Regions from separate parts of the Shewanella sp. SM68 genome, predicted to be linked through region 1. Evidence: predicted binding sites of a transcription regulator. Region 1 holds the regulator's gene; each other region holds the start of a gene.
What was found. The regulator MetJ, encoded in region 1, represses methionine synthesis genes. The targets are predictions, from matches to a motif close to TAGACGTCTAGACGTCTA.
Positions count from the first base shown of each region.

Region 2: the regulator MetJ is predicted to act here: its motif matches at 4,699-4,716, upstream of metH (methionine synthase).
Region 3: the regulator MetJ is predicted to act here: its motif matches at 4,144-4,161, upstream of metK (methionine adenosyltransferase).

Region 1 is NZ_JAKKRU010000005.1:134,497-142,801, reverse strand. Features, by position in the region: gene L5M40_RS10420 (bifunctional aspartate kinase/homoserine dehydrogenase II) at 1-2,281, opposite strand, end outside; gene metB (cystathionine gamma-synthase) at 2,293-3,456, opposite strand; gene metJ (met regulon transcriptional regulator MetJ) at 3,669-3,983, shown strand; gene L5M40_RS10405 (sulfite exporter TauE/SafE family protein) at 4,118-4,861, shown strand; gene nrfD (NrfD/PsrC family molybdoenzyme membrane anchor subunit) at 4,968-5,915, opposite strand; gene L5M40_RS10395 (4Fe-4S dicluster domain-containing protein) at 5,918-6,484, opposite strand; gene phsA (thiosulfate reductase PhsA) at 6,497-8,305, opposite strand, start outside.
Region 2 is NZ_JAKKRU010000002.1:175,266-183,570, reverse strand. Features, by position in the region: gene L5M40_RS03940 (hypothetical protein) at 1-360, shown strand, start outside; gene metH (methionine synthase) at 840-4,574, opposite strand; gene L5M40_RS03930 (histidine phosphatase family protein) at 4,844-5,569, shown strand; cobalamin riboswitch at 5,791-5,998, shown strand; gene L5M40_RS03925 (ABC transporter ATP-binding protein) at 6,098-6,979, shown strand; gene L5M40_RS03920 (FecCD family ABC transporter permease) at 6,976-8,106, shown strand.
Region 3 is NZ_JAKKRU010000004.1:233,832-242,136, forward strand. Features, by position in the region: gene L5M40_RS08965 (phosphoglycerate kinase) at 1-496, opposite strand, end outside; gene epd (erythrose-4-phosphate dehydrogenase) at 631-1,647, opposite strand; gene tkt (transketolase) at 1,764-3,758, opposite strand; gene metK (methionine adenosyltransferase) at 4,204-5,355, shown strand; gene L5M40_RS08985 (hypothetical protein) at 5,511-5,996, shown strand; partial or broken gene L5M40_RS08990 (transposase) at 6,074-6,402, shown strand; gene L5M40_RS08995 (TonB-dependent receptor domain-containing protein) at 6,509-8,305, opposite strand, start outside.

The DNA of each region.
Region 1 (8,305 bases):
AGACACTGCGGATCACAAACACATTATCACCAGGGGTTAAGTTGGCGTAAGGGTGATGGGTATCAATCCACTGCAAGCCCACTTCGGCCTTAAGCTCTGGGCCGCTGTTGTCTAAGGATGCCACATATCTAAGCACCTTATTTTGCTCCGCCGCCGCACCATACTGTTGCAGCAGATCGGCATCTAACTCGACAATACGGGTGAGAAATTGATCTAAGGGAATATCCGCCAAAGCGGCTGGTACGAGTGAGCGCAGTTCAATATCTTCGAGCTCGATTTCAAGGCCAATCTCACGGGCTAAGATAAGCAGTTTACGCTGCATATCGCGGCCGGAGAGATCGTCGCGGGGATCGGGTTCAGTAATGCCTAAGCCTCTGGCTTCAATCACTAATTCTGAAAATGGCTTGCTAGTATCGTATTTCTCAAACAACCAACACAGGGTGCCGGAGAAAATCCCGCCTACCGCTTCAACGCTATCACCGCTGTTACGCAGATCATTTAGCGCATGTTGGATGGGTAAACCTGCGCCACAGCTGGCGTTATAGCGCCAAAACAAACGACGATTACCCAGTTGCTGCTTTAACTCTCGATAGAAAGGCAGTGGACCCGAGCCCGCAAGTTTATTCGCGCTCACCACATGGATGCCACGCTCGAACAGTTCTGGATATTGCAGCGTCAAACTGGCGCTGGCACTGATATCTAAGGCCACCAGCTCATCGCAGTTAACTTGCTCTAATTGCTCGAATAAATGTTCATACTGCCAAGGCGTGGCTTCAGTATTAAACTCTGTTTGCCACGCGGCAAGATTAATCCCAGTGGATTTAATCAAGGCTTTACTCGAACTGACCAAACCGACTAACTCAACACTGGCTTCGAGTTCATGGTCCAATGATGGTGAAACCGACTTAAACAGATCGATCCAAGCCTCACCGATATTACCCACACCGAGCAGCAGGACACCAATGCGTTTACGCGGGCCAGCGCAGCGGCGGTGAACTTTTTGGGTTAACAGATTCACCTGTGACTGGGGCACTAACGTCACTAAACTTAAATCGCCACTGAACAAAGGTTTAGCATCACGGCTCAGTAAACGGGCGAAGCTGCGGCGATAATGTTCGGCGTCGGCACTCACTAATGCGACTAAACCAAAATCTGTGTTGATCTGCTGATCACTGATCCCTAATGCTTCTGCCTCGGCATCGAGTAATCTTTGAACTTGTTTTTGATTCTCAGCGGTATAGGCAAGTTCAACCCTTTGATGGGCAGAGGTCCAATGGGCCAATGGCGTTAAACCCGCGGCGATCAATAAATCTAATAAACGGGTTAACTCACCCGTGAGTTTAAAGCCGAACAGGACAACAGCATTGAGATTAGTCACCACAGGCGCGCTCGCCGACGAACTGTGGGGCGCGATTAAGGTAAAGTCGGTGTGGGACGCATAACTTGAACGCACCGCTAAGCTCACTTCGGTATTGAATAACGGCTGCAAAGTGCGCGAATGCAATACTGGCGAGCCTAAACGCGCTAGGCGATCGGCTTCGGCAAGTGACATGCTTTTCAGTAACTTGGCATCGTTGATTTTATTAGGATCGGCGTTGAACACCCCTTCCACATCGGTCCAAATGGTCACGCGCTCGATATCAGCGAGACTCGCAATCAGGCTGGCGCTAAAATCTGAACCATTACGACCAAGTAACAAGGTATCGCCACGCTCGTTAGCGCAGATAAAGCCGGTGATCACCAGCCGTTCATTTGGGTGGGCGGCTAATAGGGCTTGTACTTTAGCGCGGGATTCTTGTACCCGAATTTGCGGCACAGCGGCTTCATCGGCCACTAAAATTGAACAGGCATCCACATGGCTTGCCGCCACGCCAGATTCGCGCAGTAGCGCCGCCATTAAACGTGCCGACCAACGTTCGCCAAAGCTTACCACATGGTTGATTTGGTATTCATTGCGCTCATCTAAGGACAACAAGCTGATGAGTTGCGCTTTATCAGTGGCCAAACGCTCACGCAGATCGCGGGCTTGTTCATTCGACAACAACTGCTCAATCAACCCCTGTTGGTAGCTGATCAGCACTTGTAATTCTTCTTGCCATAGCTGACCCGCATCACGCAGCGCTAATAATTTATACAGGAAATTCGTGCTTTTACCCGCCGCAGAGACCACCACGAGATCATCACTATGACCGTGGGTTAACAGGATATGGGCGACTCGGCGATAACAATCGGCATCCGCTAAACTGGAGCCACCAAATTTATGTAAGTGACAACGTGCCATCTATTATTCCTCTACTGACAAGCCGCAACGGCGGCTAATCCTGCTTGAATATCTGCAACTAAATCGGCGGCATCTTCAATACCCACCGATAGACGCAATAGGGTGTCCTTAATACCAGCCTCGAAGCGCGCCTGCGGCTCCATGGCTCTGTGGGTCATAGTTGCGGGCACTGCCACTAAACTTTCGATGCCACCTAAACTTTCCGCCACACTAAATAAGCTGAGTGCACCTAAAAAGGCCACCACTTCGGCCTCGCCGCCTTTGAGCTCAAAGCTCAGCATAGCGCCAAAGCCCTGTTGTTGCTTGGCCGCAATGGCGTGACCTGGGTGATCCGCAAGACCTGGATAATAGACTTTGCTCACCACAGGGCTTTGCGTTAATACCTCAATAATACGCTGGGCATTGGTTTGATGCTCGCGAATACGCACAGCTAAGGTACGTAGGCCGCGCAGGGTCAGATAACTGTCGAAGGCCGACCCCGTTAAGCCTAGAGTGTTCGACCACCAATGTAAGCTTTCGCCGATTTGCGCGTCTTTGGCGACCACAGCGCCGCCGACCACATCGCTATGACCATTGATATATTTAGTGGTGGAGTGGATAACGATATCCGCGCCTAACAATAGGGGTTGTTGCAATATTGGCGATAAAAAAGTGTTATCGACCACCACCAGCGCGCCGACACCATGGCTCGCCTTAGCAATGGCTTCGATATCCACCACACGCAATAACGGGTTCGATGGGGTTTCGAGCCACACCATCTTAGGATTCTGCGCAATGGCGGCGGCTAACGCTTGGCTGTCGGTTTGGTCGACCACAATCAGCTTAAACTGGCCTTTCTTCGCCAAGTTGGTAAATAAACGGTAGGAACCACCATAGCAATCATGGGGCACAACTAATAAGTCATCGGGGCCGAGCAAAGTAGTCACTAAGGTGATGGCCGCCATGCCAGTGCAGGTCACTATGCCAGTGGCACCCTTTTCTAATTGCGCTAATGCTTCGCCTAAAATGCAGCGCGTTGGGTTGCCTGAACGACTGTAATCGAATTCGCGGGGATTTTTATGACCATCGAAGGCGTAATTAGTCGACAAATAAATCGGTGGCACAACTGCGCCATATTGAGTATCGCTTTCGATACCCTGACGCACTGCCAGTGTGGCTAATTGACGCTCTGCCATGGGTGGACTCCTAAATTCGATAGACTGATAGAGATGTCTGGACGTCTAAATGTACCTAAGCCCAACGCCATCGTCAATAGGCGTGAAGACGTTTAGACGTCTGAACATAAAGAAATCTGTTTGCAATCACAAAGAAATAGTAGCAATAATTTGACTGTTCTTTGTAAGGGTTTAAAATCTGCCCCGAATTTAGCGTTATAACAGGTGAGTCAATGACTGAATGGAATGGGGAATACATCAGCCCCTATGCTGAACATGGCAAGAAGAATGAACAAGTAAAAAAAATTACTGTGTCTATTCCGCTCAAAGTGCTTAAGGTCCTCACGGACGAACGTACTCGTCGTCAGGTCAATAATTTGCGTCACGCCACCAACAGCGAGCTGTTGTGTGAGGCATTTTTGCACGCCTACACTGGCCAGCCATTGCCCAACGATGAAGATCTGTCAAAAGATAACCCAGACAGTATTCCCGCCGAAGCCAAGTTGTTAATGGATCAAATGGGAATAGAGTGGGAAGACATGGAATAACGACTCGTCGCTTTCAAAGTCATATCACAGTGCTCATCAATAGGGATCGTTAACGATCCCTTTTTGTTTATACCCAAGCGACTTCAAACTTTAAATTTCACTATCTTGAGTTGGTTTGGGATATAGGAAATCCTATGTTTTCTATGATAGATCCACAGACACTCGCCTTAGCCTCGCTGGTCGTGTTTCTGGGCGCCTTAACCCAAAGTCTGATTGGGTTTGGACTTGCGGTTGTCGCCAGTCCTTTGCTGTATATCGTCGATCCACAACTTGTACCTGCGCCTGTTATTGCTATGGGTTTCTCCATCGCCCTGCTGACCTTAGTGCGTGAACGCGGTCACTTAGAATTCAATGGCTTGCAATATGCGCTCATAGGTCGCGTGCCCGGCGGTTTTATCGGCGCGAGCCTGTTGCTGTTTGCGCCTCAGCCCATACTGGGTTTATCCATCGCCGCCATTGTGACTGTCGCAGTGATCCTCAGCCTGTATAAATTCAGCCTGCCAGTGAATAAGAAAACCCTCTTCGGTGCAGGTGTGGTTTCAGGGATCTTCGGCAATATCGCCGCGATTGGTGGCCCACCGATGGCGATTTTGTTGGCAGGCAAAGATGCCTCGCAGTTTCGCGCAGCCCTGTCGGCCTTCTTCATTTTTAGCTCCATGATTGCACTGATCATTTTAGCGATCACTGGCTTATTAGAATTAAAACATCTGTGGCTGTCGTTGATGCTGCTCCCCTCAGTGATTTTAGGTTACTTAGTCGCAGGACGATTAGTGGGCCGTGTCGATAAAGAGAAGACAAAAATGGCGACGTTAGTCCTGTGCAGTATCAGCGCCTTAGTGCTAACGGTGAAGTCGGTTATCGAGTTATTACCCCAATAAGCGTCCTGCTTGTACTGGCAAACCTTCTCAAGATTCAAACAATAAAAAAGCACTGACATTGCCAGTGCTTTTTCTTTATCTATCAATATGTAAAGCCAGATTACACTCAGCTTAAATAGCTTTGCCCTGCGTACACAATAAAGTGTCTTAAGGCGAGTACGCCCGTTAAGCTCGCACAAGCCACCATGATCATCGCCCCCTTAGTGTGGCGAGTCGCGGCGGGTAGCAGCATAAACAGCAATGGAATACCAAAACCTATACCGACAACGCCTATCCAGAACACGCTTGCCCATAGCCCAGAAGTTAACGATGCTAAGGCCGCAGCCGCCGCGCCGCCCTTGAAGTACAAGGCGCAGAACAACATGAACAGGAACAGGATTTCAATCGCCATCACAGGCAATTCTAAACCGTGCATCTTCACTAAGGTTTTGTCGTGGCTGTCCGTCTTAAACATCAGCAACGCCAGTACCGCATTTGCCGCAGCGCCCGCCGATAGACCTGACACTAAAAACAGCGCAGGCAGTACCGCAGTGTTGAGCATAGGATAGGCATTCATCGCCGAAATTAAGAAGCCAGTGTAAGCCCCTACGCCAATGGCGAGGACAAACAACAATACTTCAATCAGCTTTCGAAATGGCATAAGTAACTTAGCGATAGGTGTTAGGAAACCCAAACCCCATTTTGGTAAGTCATTCCGCAGCACAATAATGGCGTATGCAAAGGCCAAGGGAGAATAGGCCAGCAGCGCCAGCACCCCGATTGCCATAACTGACTGGAAGTTATAGTGAATTAAGATCAGCCAAAAGTGGAATGGTTTGGTTAAATCAAACACTAAGCAAGCTAAACCTAAGCTAATTGCCACAGGTCCAATAATCGCTGCCGCCTTAAGAATGCTGCTTTCAGCTCCCGCGCTGAGTTCCTTATTCGCCCAGCGCAAACCAATGCCAATCAGTAAACTGCCCGCGGATAAACCCGCCATAAACAGGTAAACGGCGATGACCCAGTGCCAAGTGACAGGATCATATTGCGCCATGTCGCCCCAAGTATTGTTCATAATCAAATCCCCCCTCTTTTGGTAGGAACGCGATATACCCTAGGTTTAGTGCCCAAATGGGTTTTATCTTGGTAAGTGATTTTAGTGTTGAGCATGATGGCCACTTCACTGCTTGGATCATTAGCATCACCAAACACTAAGGCATCGGTTGGACACACAGTCACACACGCTGGCTCTTCGCCCCGTGCTAAACGACTGTCTTTACAGAAGTTACACTTATCCGCGGCCTTGGTTTCTGGGTTCATAAAGCGCACTTTATAAGGGCACGCTGCCACACAGTACATACAACCGACACACTTCTCGGTATGGATAGAGATAATGCCATCTTCACCCACATAGGCCGCGCCTGTTGGGCACACTTTAACGCAGGGTGCATCTTCACATTGCTGGCAAGATACCCTGTGATATTTGAAATGCAGATTGGGCATCTCACCAAAGGGGCCTTCCACACGCACTTGCAGACGAGTTACGCCTTCGGGTACGCCATTTTCACTGCGACACGCCACGTTACAAGCTTGGCAGCCGATGCACTTATTCTCGTCGTGCACCATTACATATCGTTTATTCATTTAAGCCTCCGATTAGCGCTTTGCCAGCGTGACGCCCGTGGTGTGCACTGTCATGCCACACACAGGAGCAGTAACGTGCGGCAGTAAGTTACCGCAGTGGATACCTTTGCCCGTTGCTCTGACCAACTCTTTGTTTTTAGAACCAAAGCCCATGTAAGCAAACACAGTATCTTGGCGAATGCCCGGCGTGACTAAGGCATGGCCTTCTTCTGTGCCAACACTGCTGGTGAGGCGGATTGGGTCGCCATTGCTGATGCCTAATTTGCCCGCAGTGACGGGGTGAACCCACACAGCGTTATCCGACATCAGGTTAGCGAGCATAGGCACATTGTGGGTTGCACCATTGGTGTGCACCGCCACTTTGCCTTGGATAAAGTACAGCTCATCTGCTTTTTTAAGATTCACTTCGCGGAACTTGATCACCCCACGGCCCGGTGCCATGGCTTCGACTTTCGCGGAAGTGAGTTCAATCTTGCCGCTCGGGGTTTTAAAGGTCAGTGCGCTGGCGTAAGTGCCGTCTTCATCGGCAGGTCGCGCATTGGGGTATGCCTTAATAAACTCGGCAACCATCTTAGGCTCGCACAACATAATTGGCTTACCGAAGCTCACAAAACCTTCGTCTTTGATACGGCGCAGCAGGTCAGTGTCGCGGTTCACCTGCAGCATTTGCAGGGTTTCCATGTTTTCCCATGGATAGAACTCGCCAAGGCCCATAGCCACACCCACATCCTTAAAGATCTGCCAAGAAGGCTTAGTATCACCTAAGGTTTCAACGACCCGTTGGCGCACATAATAGGCCGGATTTTTACCTGACTTATCAGCAATTTCTTCATCACGTTCAAGATAAGTTGACTCAGGTAAAATCACGTCCGCATAGGCGGCGGTTTCGCTGATATACACATCACACACGGCGATAAAGTCGAGCTTTTTCATCGCTTCAACAACGCGTGCTCTGTCTGTCATGGTTTGCATTGGGTTAGTGCGTGACATCACCCAACCGTGTAACTGGTAAGGCACAGCGCTTAATGTGGCATCGAGAATGGTTTGGTAAACGCCGCCCGATGTCCACATCATGGCGTACTGTTCTTCCACCTGATCGATACGTTTCGCTGCTGGTTTTGGCATGTCTTTCACGCCAGGTTTTGCCAATACGGGCGCAACCGCTTCACCGGCAAGCTTGTTGTAATCACCGGGTTTCTGGCCGATATAAATCCCGCCCTTACGCTCAATATTACCAATCAAGACGTTGGCGGCGTAAAGGGCGCGGCGCATCTCAAACTCTTCGGTGGTAAAGGTGGCTCTGTGACCAAAATCGACCACAGCATGGGGCGCTTTAGCGGCATATTCGTGGGCGATACGACGAATGTCTTTGGCAGGCACATCGGAGATGGTTTCAGCCCATTCAGGGGTATAGGCTTTCACTTCGGCGGCAAAGGCTTCGAAGCCTTCCACATAGCGCGCGACAAATGCCTTGTCGTAAAGATTATCTTCAATCAATACATGGCATAACGCCAAGGCGACGGCCACGTCGGTACCGGGGCGAATGGCGTACCATTCATCGGCTTTATCGGCCACGACGGAGAATCTTGGCTCGAACACCACCAGCTTGGCACCTTTGTCCATTTGCGCCGCCATCATGCCGCGGGTTTCGGACATATTGATGCCTTCGTACAGGTTATGGCCGAAGTTAATGATGTATTTAGAATTACTTAAATCACGTTTAACCTTAGTGCCAAAAATAGCCTTAGCGGCAATTTCATAACCACCAGGGCAAGTCGACGCGTGGGTAAAGGTATTTGGACTACCAAAGGCGGTCGCAAG
Region 2 (8,305 bases), on a different contig from region 1:
GTTATCGGCCTTGCAGTTGATTTTATAGTTGAATTTAAGTCTGAATCGATTTTTATGCAGATGAATATTTTTAGCTTCAAGTTATTATTTTCGTTACTTAGCATGCTCTGTGTGTATATTGCTATTGCAGTCACTTTTAATTTGAAACTGTTACCTATGCTTATAGGTAAAGATTATCCGTCAAATTACTTTAAATGGTCTAAATTTCGACTTATAGAAGTTTTCTTTTTATTTAACTTATGGGCTATGGGTCATTTTCAATATTTCACCGTCGTAATAGTTAATTTAGCTTTGGTTGAGTTGATACACTTATATTTAGTTTATAGAAGTATCAATAATAAGCTTGAGTCTACTATATAAATTGGTAAGTTGAGGACAATAAGGCGTGTGGAGTTGGCATAACTCTTTCAATGCGAAAAGTTAACTCTAATGCCACAGAAGTTCACCGATCCCCCGGCGAAGTTGTCGAAATACGCAGATAAAAATGCCGTGGCGACATCATGGATGATGGCGCAGGCTCGGGGGCACATGGATGTGCCATCTGAGCCGTTAGGCGATTTTTATTGGAGTATGAGACAGGTAACTAATGCATGTAACTTCGCTAGGGGCGGCAAGGGGAGATGCAAGAGGGGGATTGCTGTTGATCCCCTTCTTGCCCTGGTGTGGAATGGAATTCCACGACTTTGATTTTTTATTTTGATTTTTTATTTTGATTTTAAAGTTAGACATTAAAACTAAAAATAAGGGGCTACGACTCAGCCCCTTAATCGCGCATTTGTCTAATCTCCCAAGTGAAACTTGGGTACTAATGAGTACCAATGATTACTCAGGATCACTCCCTACTCAGGATCATAATCCAACACTGGCGCCAGCCACTTCTCCGTTTCGGCAATAGTCATCCCTTTACGCTTCGCATAATCTTCCACTTGATCGCGGCCTATATTACTCACGCCAAAGTAGCGCGATTTCGGGTGGGCGAAATACCAGCCCGATACTGCCGCTGTGGGGAACATGGCGTAGCTTTCGGTGATGTTCAAGTCGATGGTCTCATCGGGCTTGAGCAAGTCCCATAACAAGCCTTTTTCTGTGTGATCAGGGCAAGCTGGGTAACCGGGTGCGGGGCGTATACCTTTGTATTTCTCACGGATTAAGGCTTCGTTGCTTAACTGCTCGTCGGCCGCATAACCCCAAAACTCTTTACGTACCCGTTCGTGCATCCGCTCGGCAAAGGCTTCGGCCAAACGGTCGGCTAAGCATTTGAGCATGATGGCGTTGTAGTCGTCGTGGTTGGCTTCAAAACGTGCCACATGTTCGTCTATGCCGTGGCCTGTGGTCACCGCAAAGCCGCCCATGTAATCGGCGACGCCTGAGTCTTTTGGTGCAACAAAATCGGATAGGCAGAAGTTGTCGTTGCCGACACGTTCAAGCTGCATCCGCAGGTGATGTGTGGTCATTTCGACTGTGGTACGCGACTCATCGGTGTACAGCTCAATGTCGTCGTAATTGACGGTATTGGCTGGGAATAAGCCGATAACTGCTTTCGCCGTGAGCCACTTTTCTTCGATGATTTGCTTGAGCATGGCCTGACCATCGGCGAATAGCTTCTGTGCTTCTTCACCGACCACTTTATCGGTGAGGATTTCGGGGTAGTGGCCGTGCAATTCCCACGAGCGGAAAAACGGTGTCCAGTCGATACGCTCGACTAAGTCTTCTAATGGATAATTATCAAATATTTGGCGACCGAGCACGTTTGGCGTGAACGGGGTGTAGTTGGCCCAATCGTGTTGGCAGCGGTTTTCACGGGCCGCTTCGAGTGACACTATCTCTTTGCGCTTGGCTTGGGATAGACGCTTAGTACGCATGTCGTCGTATTCAGCATAGGTTTCGTCTATGGTCGCTTGGCGTGTCTCGTTGTTGATGAGTTTACTCACCATAGGCACGGCGCGGGACGCATCGGCGATATAAATAGCGCCATGGGGATAATGGGGCGCAATCTTCACCGCTGTGTGGATTTTAGAGCAAGTGGCGCCGCCGATAATCGCCGGAATGGTTAAGCCTTCGCGGTGGAAGGTTTTCACGTTATGCACCATCTCGTCCAGACTCGGCGTGATGAGGCCCGACATGCCGATGATATCGATATTGTGTTCTTTCACGGCGTCGAGAATTCGCTCCACCGACACCATCACACCTAAATCGAATACCTCAAAACCGTTACAGGCGAGCACCACGCCGACGATATTCTTGCCGATATCGTGCACGTCGCCTTTTACCGTCACCATCAAAATCTTGCCGTTAGATTGGCCTTCGACCTTTTCTAGCTCGATATAAGGGTTTAAGTAAGCCACGGCTTTTTTCATTACCCGCGCCGATTTCACCACCTGCGGCAGGAACATCTTGCCCGAGCCGAACAAGTCGCCGACCACGTTCATGCCGTCCATCAAGGCGCCTTCAATCACATCCAGTGGACGTTTCGCTTCTTGGCGAGCGGCTTCGGTATCTTCATCGATAAATTCGGTAATGCCTTTGACGAGCGCATGGGATAAGCGTTGACTCACTGGCCAGCTGCGCCATTCTAAATCTTCTTTCTTACCGACCTGCGCGCCATCACCGCGGAATTTCTCTGCGATTTCAAGTAACTGCTCGGTATTGCTCGAGCCTTCCACTGGGCAGGGCAAGTTAAGCACCACGTTTTCGACCCGCACTTTAAGCTCAGGATCGATATCGTCGTAAATGGCTAACTGGCCCGCATTGACAATGCCCATATCCATGCCGACTTTGATGGCGTGGTACAGGAATACCGCGTGAATCGCTTCGCGCACTGGGTTGTTACCGCGGAATGAGAACGACACGTTCGATACGCCGCCCGAAATCATTGCGTGGGGCAGGGTGGTTTTAATCGCTTTAATGGCATCAATAAAATCGACGGCATAGTTGTCGTGTTCATCGATACCTGTGGCGATGGCGAAAATATTCGGGTCGAAGATGATGTCTTCGGGCGGAAAGCCGACCTTATCGACCAACACCCGATAGGCGCGGGTACAGATTTCGATTTTACGCGCCTTAGTGTCGGCCTGACCTTGCTCGTCGAACGCCATGATAATGGCCGCCGCACCGTAGCGTTTCACTAAGGTGGCTTGCTCAATAAACTTGGCTTCGCCTTCTTTGAGGGAAATAGAGTTAACTATGCCCTTGCCTTGAATACATTTGAGGCCAGCTTCGATGACTTCCCACTTAGAGGAGTCGATCATAATAGGTACGCGGCTGATGTCGGGCTCAGAGGCTATCAAGTTTAAAAACTTGTGCATGATCTCGGCGCCATCGAGCATGCCTTCGTCCATGTTGATGTCGATGATTTGCGCGCCGCTTTCGACCTGCTCGCGGGCGACATCGAGCGCTTGCTCAAACTTGCCTTCTTTGATCAACTTTAAAAACTTGGCCGAGCCTGTAACGTTGGTGCGCTCACCCACGTTAACGAACAGGGATTGGGCGTCGATAGTCAGTGGTTCCAAACCTGCCAAGCGGCAAGCGACCGGAATGTCCGGCAAAATACGTGGATCGTGACGGCTCACCGCTTCGCGGATCACGCGGATATGTTCAGGCGTACTACCACAACAACCCCCGATAATATTAAGCATGCCTTCGCGCGCCCAATCTTCGATCACGTTCGCCATGTCTTCTGGGGTTTCATCGTAACCGCCAAACTCGTTCGGCAGGCCCGCATTCGGATGCGCCGACACATAACACTCACTGATGCGGGATAATTCTTCCACATAGGGGCGTAATTCTTTTGGCCCAAGTGCACAGTTAAGACCGATAGATAAGGGCTTGATATGGCGAAGGGAATTGTAAAAGGCTTCGGTCGTTTGGCCAGTCAGTGTGCGGCCAGAGGCATCGGTAATGGTGCCCGAAATCATGATCGGCAATCTGTCTTTAGAATGCTGACCGAATAAGTCATCGAATACGGATTCAATCGCAAACAGCGCAGCCTTGGCGTTTAAGGTATCGAATATGGTCTCGACCATAATGATATCCGCGCCGCCTTCAATCAGCGCCTTAGTGGATTCTTTGTAAGCAGTCACTAACTCATCGAAGCTGACGTTGCGGTAGCCTGGGTCGTTCACATCAGGGCTAATCGAACACGTACGGTTAGTGGGGCCTAACACACCGGCGACATAGCGCGGAATGCCTGTGGCAGCAAAGGCTTCATCACAGGCTTCACGGGCGAGGCGCGCGCCGACTAAGTTAATTTCGGCGGACAGCGACTGCATGTCGTAGTCGGCCATGGCGATGGTGGTGGCGTTAAAGGTGTTGGTTTCAATGATGTCGGCACCGGCGTTTAAGTAGTCGGTGTGAATTTGTTTGATGATGTGAGGCTGTGACAAGACCAATAAATCGTTGTTGCCTTTGACGTCAGTGTGCCAATCTTTAAAGCGTTCGCCGCGATAGTCCTCTTCTTCCAGCTTGTAACCTTGGATCATAGTGCCCATGGCACCGTCTAAGATCAGAATGCGCTCTGCAAGCTGTTTGCGTATGTCTGCCAATATCTGGCCGGCTTTGGTAGAGGGTATCGTCATAAATAGTTACCTTAAATACAGCTAAGTTAAGTCCAAAAATCGGCCATTGTTATGCTAAGTGCATTTTATTGTCGTCAGCCGACATTTTTTGAATACTTGTTCTTAAAAATTTGTTTTGGACATTTAAACGTATAGACGTCCATAATACGCGACTTATGATTGTCAGGGCAAGATGAAAGTCAAAGGCATTAGGAGCGAGAATCTAGAATCTAGAATTTAGGCCCTCGGCTTGAGTTCCTAGCATCTAGTCCCTAACTAAAAAGGCATATATGAAACAAGTTCGATTGTTATTGTTACGCCACGGTGAGTGTGAAGGCGGCGCTATCTTGCGGGGTCGTGTGGATGTGCCTTTAAGCAAAAAGGGTTGGCAACAAATGTCGGCTGCAGTTGAGTCACAGGCCAGCGTGTGTAGCGCGATTTATAGCTCGACTTCACGCCGCTGCGCCGATTTTGCCCACGCTTTTGCCGCCGAGCTGCATTCGACGGCGGCACAGATATCTGAGTCAAGGCCATTGCAGGCGCAGTGTTTGTCGGGTTTACAGGAAATTGATTTTGGTGATTGGGACGGTTGTCGGCTCGATGAACTGTATCAACAAGAGGGCGAACGCTTAGCGGCGTATTGGCAAGACCCTTGGCAAACTCCGCCGCCTAATGGTGAAACTATGGCAAGTTTTGAGTCGCGGGTGAATGGGACGATTGACCAGATACTCGCCGCCGAGTTTGAACGATTGACCCTTGACTCACATAAAATGGGTAATGAAAACAGTGCCATTAATGAAACCGCTGATAATATGCCTGCCACTCAAGTGTGGGTCGTGACCCACGGCGGGGTGATCCGTCACTTAATGGCGCGTGCCTTAGGGGTTGAACGGGCGGTGGGGTTTTATAGTCAACTCGATTTACCCGTGGCGGCCGTGGTGAGCATTAATGTGCTGCAAGATGAACAGGGTGCCTGCTATTGGCGTTTAGATTGGCCGAGTGGGCGCAGGTGTTGAGGCCTTATTTCACGACCTAGGAGTTATGGTTTAGGCGTGATCGTTTGGCGAGAATAAGCTGACATGAAAATATTCTGATTTAAACAGCATTGCCTAATGGGATAGATGTAGGATAATGCTTTTCCCTGACGTTTGAACGAGATAGCGTATTACATGCGCAATGAGTGATAACGTCGCAGAAATAGGTGTTGGGAATAGACTCTCTTTGTTCGAATCGCTCCGCTGTTTTAATTAATAGTGGCGTTGTTAACAAAGAGCATATCAACCCAAACATAATAGGGAATCGGGGAGCTGCTCGTCAGTCAGCCCGAACTGTGCCCGCAACTGTGAGTAGTTTAAAGAAGCACCTAGATTCTAGATTCTAGATTCTAGAGCCTAGCTCCTTCTTTTCTACAAGTCAGGAGACCTGCCTATTTCTGTTATCGCTGCGTGCAGCCTTAGTTCTCGAGCGGGTGACTCGAGGGAGCAGATGACAATGTGTACAACCTTTTTTTATACAGGTTTGGACTCGATAGGAGCGCCGCTTAGGTGAAACTTTCTGCAATCCAAACTAACAGCCCCGTGAATGACAGTGACACTAACCCGTCATTGAGCCCATCAGTCGCACTTAATGTGAGCCAGTTGAGCTGGTGTATCGATGGCAAAACCATACTTTCCAATATTAACTTTACGCTGCCAACGGGGCAGATGCTGGGGCTGATTGGCCCTAACGGTGCGGGCAAGTCTAGCTTGCTGCGCTGTTTGTATCGGTTTGTTCGCCCGACTCAGGGCAAAATTACCCTTTTTGATCAAGATATTGAGCGCTTGTCGCCCAAGGCGTTTGCCTGTCGCGTCGCCGTAGTACAGCAGGATACACCGCACTATTTTGACCTCACCACAGAGCAATTGGTCAGCATGGGCTTAACGCCCCACAAGGGTATGTTCGATACCAATTCGAGCTGTGATACTGAGCGTATTGCTAAGGCTTTAGAGAAAGTCGGCTTGAGCCATAAGATGCACCAACAATATGAACACTTATCCGGCGGTGAAAAGCAACGCGCCTTAATTGCCCGCGCCATAGTGCAGCAGCCGCAGCTTTTAATCCTCGATGAGCCAACGAACCACCTCGATGTGCGCTATCAAATTCAAATCCTCGAATTGGTGCGTAGTCTTGGCATCAGCGTGATTGCCTCTATTCATGATCTTAATTTAGCCAGTGCCCTGTGCGACAGTTTGTTGTTGATCCATAACGGGGAAGTCAGCGCTATGGGGACGCCAACCGAAGTATTAACCGAGGCGCGAATTGGCGATGTGTTTGGCGTGTGTGTTCAGGTATCGCCCCATCCACAACATAAAAAGCCCTTAATCAGCTATTTTTATGGTTACCACCATGTAGATCATGGCCTGAACGAGCGAGGCGAAGGTGGATGACTCAGGGGAGTAAACAATATTTCATCTCATATTTGGGGCGTATCGTGACACCGTTGACGAGACAACAACTGATGCTGCTAGTATTAGGTATCATCACTTTGATAACGCCTATTGCCGCGACAAGTTTTGGTGCGGCGAACATCAGTTTTACGGATGTTATTCAAGTATTTATCAATAAGGCGACGAACCTCACTCAAGCCAATGGCATGACTGAACGCATTGTGATGGAGCTCAGGCTACCGCGCATTTTACTGGCTTTTGTGGCGGGTGCGGGTTTGTCACTGGCGGGCAGTGTGTTGCAAACCGTGACTCGCAATCCGCTCGCCGATCCCTATTTGTTTGGCATTAGCTCTGGCGCGTCCTTTGGCGCTGTGGTGATGTTGACCTTATTCACGGGCTCTGGATTTTTTGATAATGCGGGCATGGCGGCACATTCTGGGCTTTTTAGCGGTTCGGGTGCCTTGTCTGGTTTGCTTTGGTTTAGCTTGCCCTTGGGCGCTTTTATTGGCGCCAGTTTGTCGGTGCTGATAGTGCTTGCCTTGTCTGGCCTTGGGCTTAATAGCCAAGTGGAGCGCATGTTGCTCTCTGGTGTGGCGACCTCCTTTATGTTCGGCGCATTAACGAGTCTGTTGTTGTATTTCGCCAGTCCGCAGGCGACAGCCTCTGTGCTGTTTTGGAGTTTAGGCAGTTTTGCAAAGGCCAGTTGGTCCTTGTTAGTACTGCCAACACTGGTGATTGGCGCGAGTTTATTCATTATTTTAGGCATGAAACGGCAGATCATGGCGTTGCAGGCGGGGGATGAAACGGCGCATACCTTAGGGGTGAATGTGCCTAAGCTGCGGCTCAATATGTTGCTGCTCTGCTCCTTGATTACCGCTATTTTGGTGGCTACCTGCGGCGGTATCGGTTTTGTCGGGTTAATGATCCCCCATACCGTGCGTATGCTGTTTCCCGGTCGTCAACCGATTTTATTAACGGCGTTGGTGGGCGGCTTATTTATGGTGTGGATTGATGTATTAGCGCGCTGTTTATTGGGTAATCAAGAGTTGCCCGTGGGCATTATCACGGCCGCCATAGGTAGCATGTTCTTTTTGCTGATTTTACGTAAGCGTAGAGTCATGGCGTAAATACAAGGTCATGCCGTAGGCACACCTAGTCAGGACGTAAACCCAGAGTTAAGTCGTCATCCTAGAGTCATGTCGTAAGCGCAGGCTGGCGGGATAATCAGTATTTCTGTTGATATCCCACCCGCGATTGGAAATGCACAATTGGACATGTTCGTCATAGACGCGGGATGCGTTGTGGTTATTTAATGTAGATTACAAA
Region 3 (8,305 bases), on a different contig from region 1:
ATGGACCGGCACAGGCGATTGGGGCAAACATGCCCACGCCATGGGTCGATGCTTGGGCACGATGTGCTGTACCGAAGGCGTCCATCACATAGACATCACACAGCGCCGCCATTTTTTTCGATAAGGCTTCGTTGTTCTTACCTTCACCCACGTTGAAACGCACGTTTTCGAACACAACCACTTCACCCACGGCAACGTCAACGCCATCTAAATAGTCGGTCGCTAAACGCACAGGACAAGACAGGGCTTTTGCCAAATAATCGACCACAGGTTGCATAGAATATTCGGGATTGTATTCGCCTTCGGTCGGACGACCTAAATGCGACATCACCATCACAGCCGCACCTTTTTCAAGGGCCAACTCGATAGTCGGTAGAGAGGCGCGCAGACGTGCGTCACTGGTGACGACGCCGTTGCTGACAGGGACATTGAGATCTTCGCGGATAAGCACGCGCTTACCTTGTAGATCCAGATCTGACATATTGATAATTGCCATGGTAACGCTTCCTTTTATAATCAAAAAACAAACTGTTTCACACATAGCCGGTATGAATTGACTGCCGCTCGGCGCTCGACATCCCGTCGAATTGACATAAATTCAGTGACCCACAAGTGAATAATCTACTTTTATCAGCCTCGCTTGGCCGCAATCATCGCCAAACTCGTATCTAACATACGATTGGCAAAACCCCACTCGTTATCGCACCACAGGAGTAACTTCACCAACTGACCGGCGCTCACGCGGGTCTGGGTACCATCGACAATACTGGAGCGCGGATCATGGTTGAAATCACATGAGACTAAGGGCTCATCAGTATAGCCTAAGATGCCGTTAAATCGCCCATTGGCGGCTGATTCAAGCACCTGATTGACTGTGGCAATATCGACGGTTTTTTCTAAGGTCACGGACAAATCGATGGCGGTCACGTTGATGGTGGGCACGCGCACCGAAATCGCTTCAAACTTATTTTTCATGTGCGGCAAGATCCGCTCAATACCGCGGGCAAGCTTAGTGTCGACAGGGATAATCGATTGGCCAGCGGCGCGGGTACGACGCAAATCATCATGATAAGCATCAATCACTTGCTGATCGTTCATCGCCGAATGGATAGTGGTAATGGCACCGCTTTTAACGCCAAAGTGGCGATCGAGCACATCGATCACAGGCACGATACAGTTTGTGGTGCAAGAAGCGTTGGAAACCACTGTGTGTTCGGCGCGGAGTAAATCGTGATTCACACCATAGACAATCGTGCCATCGACATCCGCTGAGGATGGATGGCTTATCAGCACTTGTTTAGCGCCAGCATGAATATGGGCTTCGCAGCTTTGACGATCAACTAATACGCCTGTGGCCTCATAGACAATGTCTATGTCCATCTCGTGCCAAGGGAGTTTTGCCGGATCGGGCTCGTGGAGAATTTTTATCGCATCGTCGCCAATCAGCATATGATCATCAACAAGCTTCACTTTATGCGCAAACCGACCGTGGGTTGTGTCGTACTGGGTCAGATGAATAATGGCTTCAGGTTTAGCTAATTCATTAATCGCGACAATCTGCATTTGCTGCCGTTTTCCAGACTCATATAAAGCTCGGAGAATAGAGCGGCCGATACGGCCATAACCATTGATAGCGACTCGGATCATTGAGGTCTCAATTTCCTCTTAATACAAAAACGGCCTGCAAACGATTGCAGGCCGCATTATACAGATTAACACTTAAAAAGTTTAACCTTTTGTATTGAATCTAATCCCTTGAGCCATTAGCCCAATGATTTTGCAGCATTCAGCACATTTTCAACGGTGAAACCGAAGTGATTCAATAGCACGTTACCCGGTGCAGACTCACCAAATGTGGTCATGCCTACAACTGTGCCTTCAAACCCGACGTACTTGTACCAGAAATCGGTATGCGCCGCTTCAATAGCCACACGTTTAGTCACAGCACGTGGTAATACAGATTCTTTATAAGCAGCATCTTGCTTATCGAACTCAGTTGTCGATGGCATAGAGACTACGCGAACGTGTTTGCCTTGCTCAGTCAGTGCAGCGGCTGCATCCATTGCCAATTGTACTTCGCTACCAGTTGCGATCAGGATCAGTTCTGGTGTACCCGCACAGTCTTGCAGTACATAAGCACCTTTAGCCACGTTGGCTAATTGCTCAGCGGTACGCGCTTGCGCTTTCAGGTTTTGACGGCTGAAGATCAGTGACGTAGGTGCATTACGGCGCTCAATCGCAGCTTTCCAAGAAACTGCCGTTTCTGCCGCATCACATGGACGCCATACGGCCATATTTGGCGTCATACGCAGGTTAGCTAATTGCTCAACTGGTTGATGCGTTGGGCCATCTTCACCTTGACCGATAGAGTCATGGGTATAAACGAAGATGTTTTGAATACCCATCAGCGCCGACATACGGACTGCGTTACGAGCATATTCCATGAACATCATGAAAGTTGCGCCGTAGTTGATGAAACCACCATGCAGCGAAGCACCGTTCATAATGCCGCTCATGCCGAATTCACGCACGCCGTAGTAAATGTAGTTACCAGCTGGGTCGTCTTGAATACCTTTAGAACCTGACCACAGTGTCAAGTTAGAACCCGCTAAGTCAGCAGAGCCGCCTAACAGTTCAGGCAACATAGCGCCAAATGCACCGATAGCATTTTGTGAGGCTTTACGGCTCGCAATGCCTTCGGCTTTGTCCTGTGATGCTTGCACGAATGCCTGCGCTTTTTCTTCGAAATCAGCCGGTAATTCACCTTTCAGAACGCGACGCTCATATTCAGCAGCCAGTTCTGGGTGAGCAGCGCGATATGCTGCAAACTTCTCGTTCCACGCTGCTTCACGGGCCGCACCAGCTTCTTTGGCATCCCAACCGGCATAAACATCGCTTGGGATTTCAAATGGTGCATGTGGCCAGCCAAGGAATTCACGGGCGGCTGCGATTTCTGCATCGCCTAGTGGCGCGCCGTGACAATCGTGGCTGCCAGATTTGTTGGGGGAACCAAAACCGATAATGGTTTTGCAGCAAATCATTGTTGGTTTATCGGTAACGGCTTTAGCCGCTTCGATAGCAGCACGGATTGCCGCGCTATCGTGACCGTCAACACCGGCAATCACATGCCAGCCGTAAGCTTCAAAACGTTTTGGCGTATCATCGGTGAACCAGCCTTCAACATGGCCATCGATAGAAATACCGTTATCATCCCAAAATGCGACCAGTTTACCTAAACCTAAAGTACCGGCTAATGAACAGGCTTCGTGGGAAATACCTTCCATCAAACAGCCATCGCCGAGGAAGCAGTAAGTGTAGTGATCAACGATATCGTGACCATCACGGTTAAACTGTGCCGCTAAGGTTTTCTCAGCAATCGCCATACCGACAGCGTTGCTGATGCCCGCACCGAGTGGACCCGTTGTGGTTTCAACACCTGGGGTGTAACCGTATTCTGGGTGACCCGGTGTTTTAGAATGCAATTGACGGAACTGTTTTAGCTCTTCAATTGGTAATTCATAACCAGTCAGGTGAAGTAAAGAGTAAATCAGCATTGAACCGTGACCGTTGGAGAGGATAAAACGATCTCTATCTACCCATTTCGGATTGTTCGGGTTGTGCTTAAGGAAATCATTCCACAGCACTTCAGCAATATCTGCCATACCCATTGGGGCGCCGGGATGGCCTGAATTTGCTTTTTGAACTGCATCCATACTTAACGCACGGATTGCGTTTGCGAGTACTTTACGGGAAGACATGCTCTCTCCTGCTTGTTTGTGGGGTCTAGCGGGCAATTTGGATGCATATTTTCCCCTACATGCCAGTGTGACGCAAACTAAAATTGCCATTCACTCAGCAAAAGATGGCCGAATATGTACCCAAACAACCTGAAGATGCAGGATTCAGGTAGCTTGAGTATATAAGTCGCAGAAACAACCCTGTCACTTTGCTGGCGTTTACTTGAGAGGACATAGCAAGGATCACTTGTAATGGAGAAATAAATTTCTCAAAAACATAGCAAACTTAATACAATGAAATATAAGAAAAATAACCTATTTATGACTGAGCGTAGTCGTTTTCAGGTCACAATCTGAGAGGATTTTTTATTATCGGGGGTGATCGGCAATCGGATTTAAACTAAAATAGCCGTCTAGATGTAGATGCTTCTACACGTTTGAATGCTAACGACGAGATTTTCCTACTATGGCAAAGCACTTGTTTACTTCTGAGTCGGTCTCAGAAGGTCATCCCGATAAGATTGCAGATCAGATTTCTGATGCTGTGCTAGATGCAATTCTGGCTCAAGATCCAAAAGCACGCGTAGCGTGTGAAACTTATGTCAAAACCGGCATGGTATTAGTCGGTGGCGAAGTCACTACCTCTGCCTGGGTTGATATTGAAGAAATCACCCGTAAAACGGTGCGTGAAATTGGTTATACCCATTCAGATATGGGATTTGATGCAGACTCGTGCGCAGTATTAAACGCCATTGGTAAGCAATCACCCGACATCAATCAAGGTGTAGACCGCGCAGACCCTGCAGAGCAAGGTGCTGGCGATCAAGGGTTAATGTTTGGTTATGCCAACAACGAAACTGACATTCTGATGCCTGCACCTATCACCTATGCTCACGCATTAGTGAAACGTCAGTCTGAAGTGCGTAAAAATGGCACGCTACCTTGGTTACGCCCAGATGCGAAAAGCCAAGTCACTTTTGCCTATGATGATGGCAAAATTGTCGGTATCGATGCAGTTGTGTTATCGACTCAACACAGAGATGACGTTTCACAAGCCGACTTAATTGAAGGCGTGATGGAAACCATCATCAAGCCTGTATTACCGGCTCAATGGTTAAACAAAGACACTAAGTTCTTTATCAACCCAACTGGCCGTTTTGTTATCGGTGGTCCAGTAGGCGATTGCGGCTTAACGGGTCGTAAGATCATCGTTGACACCTACGGCGGCATGGCCCGTCATGGTGGTGGCGCATTCTCTGGTAAAGATCCATCAAAAGTGGATCGTAGCGCGGCATATGCTGCACGTTATGTGGCAAAAAACATAGTTGCAGCAGGTCTTGCTGATCGCTGTGAAATCCAAGTGTCTTACGCAATTGGTGTGGCAGAGCCGACCTCTATCAGCATCGAGACCTTCGGTACCGGTAAAGTATCTGAAGAAGTGCTGATCAAGTTAGTACGTCAACACTTTGAACTGCGCCCATACGGTTTAACGGCCATGCTAGATTTAGCACGTCCAATTTATCAAGCGACCGCCGCTTATGGCCACTTTGGTCGCAGCGAATTCCCATGGGAAGCTACTGATAAAGCCGAAATATTGCGCGCTGACGCGGGTCTATAGTCTTAATTCATTTCAATTTTTACACTTAAGACCCATAAAAAACCGCTACCCAGCGGTTTTTTTATGCCTGACATTTGGTTAGATTAATAGTGCTAAGACAAATATGGCAAGATAAAAAGCAGCATATACACAGACCATTAGAGTGCACTGATCCCATGACCGATAACGCCATCTTATTACAGCAACTTCAATCTTGTGCATGGGCAGCCAACGTAGGTCTGCCAGAGGAAACAGCAAAGACATACGGTACATTAGAGGAGATCGCCGCTTTTCTTGAATCCGATCCTGAAGCCTTTTTTGAAACACCTTACGAAATCCACTATGAAAGCCTGTGTGTAACTGATCATGACTTGGCAAATTCGTTAAAAACAAAGGCAGTAGTAAATGATGTGCATGCTTGGATTTCTGACAGCGAAGTCGATGAAATTTCTAAGTCAGCTTACCTCTCCACTTGGAAAATTATTCCCGTTGCAGAAATATGCGCGCTGACATCCGATGACGCTAATACGCTCGCAACACTGCTACTAGCTGACGTTAAACTTTCAGCCTTTACGAGTGAACGCCTATTTTGGTATCTCTGTGGAAGAATACCCTTTGGTTATATTGGTACTTACCCAAACGGGCAATGGCTGATACTTTAGACTTATACGCTAGCACCTTTAATGTTTCTGACTTCATCTAGGATCTATTGAGCTTTCGAGAATGATTTTTAGAGAGCATGCCAAGATTGATACTAACCAATGCACGCAGGGAAACGCTATTTCATTTAATGAACAGCACAGGCCATGTTTATGATAAACCTGAACATAGACAAACATTCGAAGGCATTCTTTACCGCCTTCTAGCAGGCCCCCCTTAGCAAGATTGACCCAAAGAGTTGGGCCATTGGAGTACGGTTTTTAGAGGGTTTCATTTATGGTCTAAAAAGACATTCAGGCCTATTTACTCAAAGCTTTAGTGAAAATGGCCGACACAGAATGGGTCTTTATTGATGGCTCGATAGTGCGGACTCACCAGCACAGTGCAGGTGCACTGAGTAATGAGAGTTACCCTATTGTTTAATTGATAGTGGATACCTTTATCAAACGGGTAACTCTCAGTTTTATCTATCGCCCATGAATATCAAATAATGGCTAATGCACAGGGTATTCGTTTAGAAACGTACATTCATACCAACCCAGAAGTTACGGGCCTTATCTTTGTTATTAAAATCATCAACGTAAGATGCTGTGTATCCGTTTTGGCCATTGTCGTCAGAGACACAAGTGGTGCTAGTGTCACTACATTCGGTGAAGACAATATCGTATGAAGTAAAATCTTTATCAAACAAGTTATTTACTCGCATGTTGAAGGTGACAAACTCACTCGCCTGATAAGAACCACCAAGATGGAACACGTTATAACCTTTATAGTAGAGTGCAGCATCATTAATGATATCCCAAGAGCGATAACGTTTAGCACGGTATTCTGAGGTCAAGAATACGTTAAATGAGTCGGTCAACTCCCATTTTAATGTCGCGTTTGCCATATGCTTGGCACTGTTCCCGAGTGGACGGCCTTGCTCTGCACCGCTTTTCTGCTCGCTATCTGTGTAGGTATAATTAGCATTTAACGTTAAGGCATCTAGAATTTCCCAACGTCCCGCGAGCTCAGCACCTTGAATAGTAACTTTATCTATGTTGACTGTTTTGCTACTGACTGCATAACCTAAATCAGCATATTCACCCGCATCGGAACATTCTATGCTCGTACCTTTACCACAGGGTTGTGAAGCAATCTTATCGTCAAAGTCATTTTTAAAGATAGTGACGTTAAAATTATGGCCATCTGGATGGGACCAATACAGGGCGACTTCGCTGGACACACTGGTTTCAGCTTCGAGATCTGGGTTACCAAATTGCGGTGAGGTTCCTTGGCCACCAAAGCCAACGACACCATCATACAATTGTGTGGTTTTAGGTGTTTTAAAACCTGTGCTCACCCCACCCTTTACAGTCCACTCATTATTAATGGTGTAAACGCCGTATAGGCGTGGGCTGAGTTGGTTGCCAAATATTTCATGATCATCATGACGTAAACCCGCAGTAACAGATAAATCAGAAGTCATGCTCCATGTATCTTCAGCAAAAACAGACCACATATTATGTTCTTGTACTGCGCCCGGCGTACCTTCTTCCATACCAAATACACCGTCTTTCAACTCACCACGAATCACCTGCGCACCCGTCACTGCGACATGATTTCCTGCAGCTTCAAATGGAATATCGAGTTTCATATCAAGCGTATATTGATTACTTGCCATTTCGCGTTTAGGTCTAGGCAGGAAAGTGGATTCAGCAATCGCTTTACGTTCGGCTTCAGTCATGCCGATGTAATCCCCTTTACCATCAATCATCTGCAGTAGTAATACTCGCTCAGCAGTGGTAAATGGCAGTGTGCGGCCATTATTTTGTGTGTCGACATAGGATAGTGACACAAAGCTTGTACCAAAATCCCAAGCACCTTCATGGGTTAACGCCCAAGCATCACGGGTAAATTTTTGAGTCTCGCTGTAACCCGCTCGCGGATTTGATCGTCTTGCCCATTCACCACCGCTGGCTAGACAAGCAGCCTCACGGGAACCTACGCCGCCTTTACAGAAGTTACTGGCAATCCAGAGACTATCGATATTATCAACAGTGCCAAGCGGATACTCGCGTTCACCGTTATCATTGATCAGTGGCGTATTATCATAATCTTGAGATGAGGAATCTAAATCAAACCAAATTTTGTGATGTTCATTTAACGTCCAATTTAAACTACCACCTAACATATGATTTTCGTTATCGACGGTTTTACCGCCACCACCAAAACCGAGTGAACGAGTGCGTACTTCTCCATTAGGATAATCTACTGGTGCGTACTCTGGTGTAGACCCCATTCGATCATAGATACTGCCATTAATAGATAA